DNA from 2 places in the Mesorhizobium sp. USDA 4132 genome. Region 2 is predicted to be linked to the other one. Evidence: riboswitches for the same ligand, from Rfam matches in the RefSeq annotation. Region 2 holds a riboswitch; the other holds the start of a gene.
The links. Region 2 has a riboswitch for glycine ahead of ACZ9IU_RS27375 (D-amino acid dehydrogenase). Riboswitches for the same ligand answer to the same signal wherever they lie in the genome.
Positions count from the first base shown of each region.

Region 1 (3,702 bases), on a different contig from region 2:
CGAGGTCGAAAGCCCGACCTTGTCGGCCAGCGCCTGATTGGTCAGCCGGCCGTCTTCCTGCAACGCTTCCAGAATTCGTATGTCCGCCGGCTCAATGTCGTTCGCCATAAAATCTACCCATATCTCCAGTCATTCAGGTAGATCCTACCTATAAACGCCGAAAACGGGAAGAGAAAGGCAGGATCGACCGGCCGATCCGGAGTAGGCTGCCGGTCCTCTTCCACTGATGGATACCCTGCCCGCCCATGACCGACGACATCCGCCTCGCAATCATCGTCAACCCCGCCCTGCCGCTCGGCCTCGTCGCCAACACGGTCGGCGCCATCTCGGTCGGCCTCGGTGCGCGCATGCCGGCACTTGCCGCCCGCCGGCTGACCGATCGCGAAAACCGGACGATCGATATCAGTTCCGCCCTGCCGGTGCCGATCCTGCAGGCGCAGGCAGAGACGATCCGCTCTTTGATGCTGAAGGCGCTGTTGCCGCTGCAGGACCACGCGATCGTCCCCTTTCCGGCTTTCGCCAGATCGCTGCACGACTACCGCGACTACGAGGCGGCCTTCCCCGATCGCGATCTTGCGGAGGAAGAGATCGACGGCCTTGGCCTCGCCGGACCTTCGAAATGGATAAAGTCGTTGACCGGTAGCCTCAAACTGCTTCGCTAGGAACGAAGAGCCCGCTCCCAAGAGCGGGCTCCATCGAATTCACTTGTGCTCGTGGCCGGCCGGTCCCGCCGCCTCGACCGGCAGCGTGATATCCACCTTGCCGGTCTTCTCGAAGGTCAGTGTTACCGGCACCTTGCCGCCCTGCTTGAAGGGTTCCTTGACCTTGATGAACATCAGGTGCAGTCCGCCGGGCGTCAGCTCGACGGTCTTGCCCGCGGGGATGGCTATGCCGGTATCGAGCTTGCGCATTTTCATTACCTCGCCCTGCATCGCCATCTCGTGCATCTCCACGGTGCCCGCGACCGGCGACGAGACCGACGTCAGCATGTCGTCGGATTTGCCGTTATTCTTGATGGTGAAATAACCGCCGCCGACCGGCTGGCCGGGCAGCATCGCCTTGGTGAAGGCGCCCGTAACTTCCAGGTCGCCGACCTTGGTGGGCGCGTCCTGAGCGGCCGTAGCTCCCGCAATAATAATGCCGGTCGCCGCGAAAATGCTGACGAAAACGAGTTTGGTGAAAGTCTTCATGGAATATCCCCATACGGTGACGGCATCTGTGCCGGTCGGCCGCGATTGATCTGAGAGCGTTAAAGGATCAGATCGAGATCGGCGGAGCACGGGATTTGGGCCGGGCCACGGCGGTCGTACCGAGCAGTTCGGAAAACTGGCGCAGGGGATTGGCAAGCGACGCGCGCGCTGCCGTAAGTAAGGCTTCATCCTCCGGCGGCGGCAGGATGACCGAGGCGGAGAGCAGGCAGACTTCGCAGAGCGGTTTTGCCGCTGGCATCCGATGGCCGTGGTCGCCATCGGAACAGATATCGGCAAATGTGCCGTCCGGCAGCCGATAGGCTTCGCTGTAGGAATCGAGCGGCGCGGAAGCCTGCACGGGCTGATGGGCAAACCCCAGCAAAAGCAGCAGCATCGCGCAGAAAATGCGCGTTGAGGTCGCCGCCATGTCCAGTCTTGCCGTCATCGTTTCGCCTGTTCGAGTGATGCGGGAATAATCCAAATCACGATAAAGCGCAAAAGCCCTTTTGTCGCGTGATACAGAACCCATTTCACCCCGCATTGCATTAGATCAAATCGCGTTTGCTGCGTTGCGACAAAAATAGTGTTCGGTGCGACATGCAGGGCTTGCCAAATGGCGATCGAGGCCGATAATACCACCCAGACTCGCTGGGAGAAGCCGCTTCAATGCGGTGCCGAAGGAGCAACCGCCCCGGAAACTCTCAGGCAAAAGGACCAGCAGTCGACCGACAGGAACTCTGGAGAGAGGCCCGAAGAGGGCCCGCCGAAGGGATAACAATCTCAGGCGACAAGGACAGAGGGGGCTCATAAACCGGTGCGTCATTGCGCCTGAATCTGAGCCGGCGCTTGAAATGCGCCAACCCTGGAGGCGTCCTTGGACGATCAGACCGTTCTCAAGACAACCCCGCTTCACGCCCTCCATCTGTCGCTCGGCGCCAGGATGGTGCCCTTTGCCGGCTACGACATGCCAGTGCAATATCCGGCCGGCGTGTTGAAGGAACATCTGCAAACGCGCACCGCCGCCGGCCTTTTCGACGTTTCCCACATGGGTCAGGTCGTCATCCGTGCGAAATCCGGCGCTTATGAGGATGCGGCACTTGCGCTCGAAAGCCTGGTGCCGGTCGATATTCTCGGCCTGAAACCCGGTCGCCAGCGCTACGGCTTCTTCACCGACGACAACGGCTGCATCCTTGACGACCTGATGATCACCAATCGCGGCGATCACCTGTTTGTCGTCGTCAACGCCTCCTGCAAGGAGGCTGATCTCGCCCATCTGCGGGCGCATCTTTCCAGTTGCGACGTCGAACTCCTCGAAGACCGCGGGCTCCTTGCCCTCCAGGGACCACGCGCCGAAGCGGTTCTGGCTGCTCTCTGGCCGGATGTCACCTCCATGAAGTTCATGGACGTCCGCGACGCGTCTCTGCACGATGTCGACTGTATCGTCTCCCGCTCAGGTTATTCCGGCGAGGACGGGTTCGAGATTTCGGTTCCGGCAGACCAGGCCGAGCAGATCGCCAAGGCGCTGCTCGAAGACCTGCACTGCCAGCCGATCGGCCTCGGCGCCCGCGATTCGCTGCGGCTTGAAGCCGGCCTCTGCCTCTATGGCAACGACATCGACACGACCACCACCCCGATTGAGGCTGCGCTCGAATGGGCGATCCAGAAGCCCCGCCGGACCGGAGGCGTCCGCGCCGGCGGTTTTCCGGGCGCCGACCGCATCCTCGACGAACTGGCGAACGGCACCTCCCGCCGCCGCGTCGGCCTGAAGCCGGAGGGCAAGGCGCCCATCCGCGCCCATGCAAAACTTTACGCCGACGCCGAGGGCCAGACCGAACTCGGCGAAGTCACCTCCGGCACATTCGGCCCCTCGGTCGAAGGCCCCGTCGCCATGGGCTACGTGCCGACCCGCTTTGCCGAACCCGGCTGCCAGATTTTTGCGGAGGTGCGCGGCAAATATCTGCCCGTCACGGTCGCCGCCCTTCCCTTCGTCACCCCCACCTATAAACGATAATCCTCCGGAGAGAACCATGTTGAAATTCACCGCCGAACACGAATGGCTGAAGCTCGAAGACGGTGTCGCAACCGTCGGCATCACCTCTCACGCTGCCGAACAGCTTGGCGACCTCGTTTTCGTGGAACTGCCGGAAGTCGGCGCCATACTCACCAAGGACGGCAATGCCGCGACCGTCGAGAGCGTCAAGGCCGCCTCCGACGTCTATTGTCCGCTGGATGGCGAAGTCACCGAGGTCAACCACGCGATCGTCGACGATCCCTCGATCGTCAATTCCGATCCTCAAGGAGCAGGCTGGTTCTTCAAGCTGAAGCTCAAGACCGCCTCCGACGCCGACGCGCTGCTCGACGAGGCCGCCTACCAGGAACTGATCGCATGACCACCGACAGCACCGATTTCCATTTCACCGACTACCAGCCCTACGACTTCGCCAACCGCCGCCATATCGGTCCCTCGCCCGCCGAGATGGCCGAGATGTTGAAAATCGTCGGCTACAAAAGC
Region 1 is NZ_JBWCCP010000001.1:2,280,769-2,284,470, forward strand. It holds gene ACZ9IU_RS11790 (Lrp/AsnC family transcriptional regulator) at 1-108, opposite strand, end outside; gene ACZ9IU_RS11795 (DUF2000 domain-containing protein) at 246-662, shown strand; gene ACZ9IU_RS11800 (copper chaperone PCu(A)C) at 702-1,190, opposite strand; gene ACZ9IU_RS11805 (hypothetical protein) at 1,258-1,635, opposite strand; glycine riboswitch at 1,830-1,917, shown strand; glycine riboswitch at 1,918-1,997, shown strand; gene gcvT (glycine cleavage system aminomethyltransferase GcvT) at 2,065-3,201, shown strand; gene gcvH (glycine cleavage system protein GcvH) at 3,218-3,580, shown strand; gene gcvP (aminomethyl-transferring glycine dehydrogenase) at 3,577-3,702, shown strand, end outside.
Region 1: it holds a riboswitch for glycine, as region 2 does, so the genes downstream of both, gcvT (glycine cleavage system aminomethyltransferase GcvT) here and ACZ9IU_RS27375 (D-amino acid dehydrogenase) in region 2, are expected to answer to the same signal.

Region 2 (3,702 bases):
CCTGCGGCTGGCCCAGAGCATCCTTGTTACCGGCGACGCGCAGCTGGCGCGCCAACTGGTGGAATCCAAGGTCGATATCCGCCATCTGGAGGAGCGGTCGGCGGCCAATCACATGGCGCGGCTTCGTGACGGCAAGATCGAGAGCATACAGACCAGCTCGCTTCATCTCGACATCCTGCGGGATCTCAAACGCATTAATGCTCACATTGCAGCGATCGCCTATCCAATCCTGAAAGGTAGCGGTACTCTGCGTGAGACGCGTCTGATGGAAAGTCCAGGGTTGGACTACCGGCGACTTTAGCTGCGGTCCGCACGCCACAACCATGCGGTAGATGTTGGTTATGGGATGGCCCTTGGCCGGCCTCGCCGAGATGCCCGGTGGCATGGCAATCATCGACCATGACCAAGGCACCGTAGCGCTCGGCCAGATCGCAGATCGCGGAGAGATTTGCGACATAGCCATCCATCGAGAAGACGCCGTCCGTGGCGATCAGCTTGAATCGCGCGCCATCTCGTGCCGCCTCCTTTAATGGCCTTCCAGTTCGCTCATATCGCCGTTGGCGAAACGATAGCGCTTTGCCTTGCATAGCCGCACGCCGTCGATGATCGAGGCATGGTGGAGGCTATCCGAAGTAATGGCATCCTCGGCCTCCAGCAGGGGCTCGAATACCCCGCCACTGGCATCGAAACAGGCTGCGAACAGGATGGCATCGTCCTTGCCGAGATATCGGGCAATCGCATGCTCCAGTTCCCGGTGTAGTGTCTGCGTTCCAAAGATGAAACGCACCGAGGCCATGCCGAAACCGAATTCCTCCAATCCTCGCTTGCAGCGGCTATGATGTCGGGGTGGTTTGCCAGTCCGAGATAGTTGTTGGCGCAAAGATTGACGACCTCGCGGTTCTCCTTCTTGCCGGAGATCGATATCTTGCCGTCTCGCTGGCTGGTGACGAGACGTTCGTGCTTATAAAGGCCATCGGCTCAATCTGAGCCAGTAGCGCGCTCAGATGAGCTTCTAGTTTCCTAGCCATGTAAATGCTTATCCGTGATATAGGATAATTCCTATAGGAATTATCAAGTGAGCGCATCTGTCAGTATTTGTCATCTGAAAACGAACTTCAGGCTACTTGGTCGGAACCCAGAACGAGCCCTGTAACCATTTCCGCGGTGACAGCTGACAGCGTCCACCCGAGATGCCCATGACCTGTATTGTAGAAGACACCGGGCTTTCGGCCGGCGCGAACGCGCGGCATCATATCCGGCATCATCGGACGCAGGCCGGCCCAGGGAACGCATTGCCGTGTGCTCATCGCCGGGAAGTGCTTGCGGCACCAGGCGACGAGTGGCTCTATACGGGCGTCGCGAATATCACGTCCCGCACCGTTGAATTCGGCAGTTCCAGCTACGCGGAACCGGCTTTCTCCCAGCCGGCTGGTGACGATTTTCGCATCGTCGTCGAGAAGGCTTACCCAAGGCGCCGCAGCCTGATCGTGCTGCTCCGTCAGATTGACCGTGATCGAATATCCCTTGACCGGATAGACATTGATCCTGTCACCCAGCTGCGCGGCCAGCCGTCTGGAATGAACCCCGCCGCAGATGACGATCTTGTCAAAGCTTTCAACAGCGCTCTCAGCCCTGTCCTGCCCTGCCTGGAACTGACCGAAACCAATCCTGATTTCACTGGCAAGCACGTCGATATCGGAGACGTCGCATCCGAACATCTGCCGTACACCCAGCCGTCGGCAGGCAGAAGCCAATCCGTTCGTAAACTTGTGAATGTCACCGGTGAAATCGCTTTCGGTATAAAAGCCGCCGTAGAAATTGCCTTGTAGGGTCGGCTCGATCGATCGGATTTCATCCGATGTGACGGCCCGCCTTGTCAGGCCCGCTTGATCAAGAATCTGCGTCACCTTGGCCGCGTGCTCAAACCCTTTTTTCGACCTGTAGAAATGCAGAATGCCTCTGGTTTGGCAATCATACGCAATGTCTTCGTCAGCCGCCATCTGGATGAGATGGCGGCGAGCCTCGATGGCGAGCCTCGCTGTCGCTTCGGTATTCGAACTATATTTTGGAATGGCGGTTAGAAACTCTGCCATCCAGGACAACTTGTGCCATGAAGGCTTGGGATTGACGAGCAATGGCGCACCCGGCGTGAACATCCATTTGATCCCCTTGAGGATCGTGGTCCAACTGTTCCAGACTTCGGCGTTCGACGCGGAAAGCTGCCCGCCGTTGGCGAAGCTGGTTTCCATGGCCGCATATGGGTGCTTGTCGAAAAGCGTGACTTGAAGCCCGGATTTTGCAAGCTTGTAAGCGGTGGTGACGCCAGTGATACCCGCGCCGATCACGGCGACGCGATCTTTCCGTAGAGGCATTAGAACAACAACCGCCTTCGCGGCTCTCCCGTGCCCCCTCTGTCATTGACCTGAGAGTTTCACAGCCTGACTGGAATTAGTCTGACTGCTTACACCGTCGGTGGAAGCGAATGCTTCTCTTTCCAGAGTTCAGTATTTGTTGCGCGGTCCGTTTGCCTGAGAGTTTCCGGGGCGGTTGCTCCTTCGGCGAGGCTCTTTGACCTTCCTCTCTCCCGCGTTCTTACACTATCATGTGCAAACGCTCGTAACGCAAGCGCAAAAATTCCACAAACGGGAAAATTCCTTTATACAGGACATGATGGAAGCTGATAGAGAGTGGCTCAAAGGAAAATGGTTCAGCGTACATGGAAAATTGGACCGATAGTTCAAAAGGAGCGCAAGCGCCGCAAGCTGACATTGGAGTAATTTGCCACCCGCTCCGGCGTATCGAAGTCAATGCTCAGCCAGATCGAGCGCGGAGAGGCCAATCCGACATTTGTCGTGGTCTGGAGCCTCACGCAAGCGCTCGAAATAGATTTCTCGGAATTGATCGGCGGGAGCAGTGCGGCGACAGGCGCAAATGACATTGAGGTGATATCAGCGGAGCATACTCCGGAGATACGCAGCGCAGATGGACTATGCCGTCTAAAGATCCTTAGTTCGCCGCGTCTGGCCGGTCAGTCAGAGTGGTATAGCGTCGAGATCGAACAGGGCGGCAAACTCGCCAGTGAACCGCACGCACCAGGCACGTCTGAATACTTCACCGCCATCACCGATGGATTAGGAGTCGAAAGTGGCGAGAGCCGGGTTTGCCTGAAAGCTGGTGAAACGGCGCGTTATCCGGCCGATGTCAATCATCACATTTCAAACATCGGCAACAGGGCCGCGCGAGGGTTCCTTGTCGTTTTGTATCGATGAGTTTTTGAATTCCACGGCAGCGCGTCTGGTCCAGACGGCGAGTTCGGGTCTGCTATCGAACGAACCTTATATGTGGCGTCAGTCTCTGTAGGTCGCCGAAAAACAATGTCCTGATCAACGAGGACGTTGAATTGATAGCCCGGCCGGATCTCCAACGTTGGCTGCACGTCCATATTCCGCTGTATCGTGCGGTCGGCTACTCGCCCAAAGGTCTCGGCGAAATTGCGCCTTGCCGCATCGGATGCTGTATCCTGCGTGGGAAGCGTTGAGCTCTGGCACCGCCATGTCGATGCCCGTCCCGATCAGTGCGCTCATGACAGACGAGCCGAAGGTTTTGAGATAGTGGTTGTTCACTTTGTTCCCGAACCCACCATATCCTTGCGCATCCGTGCCGGCCATGCCGCCGATCTGCAATGTCGAGCCGTTTGGAAAG
Region 2 is NZ_JBWCCP010000002.1:988,654-992,355, reverse strand. It holds gene ACZ9IU_RS27385 (Na/Pi cotransporter family protein) at 1-301, shown strand, start outside; partial or broken gene ACZ9IU_RS27380 (aminotransferase class I/II-fold pyridoxal phosphate-dependent enzyme) at 312-972, opposite strand; gene ACZ9IU_RS27375 (D-amino acid dehydrogenase) at 1,116-2,372, opposite strand; glycine riboswitch at 2,507-2,597, opposite strand; partial or broken gene ACZ9IU_RS27370 (helix-turn-helix domain-containing protein) at 2,790-3,269, shown strand; partial or broken gene trbI (IncP-type conjugal transfer protein TrbI) at 3,368-3,702, opposite strand, start outside.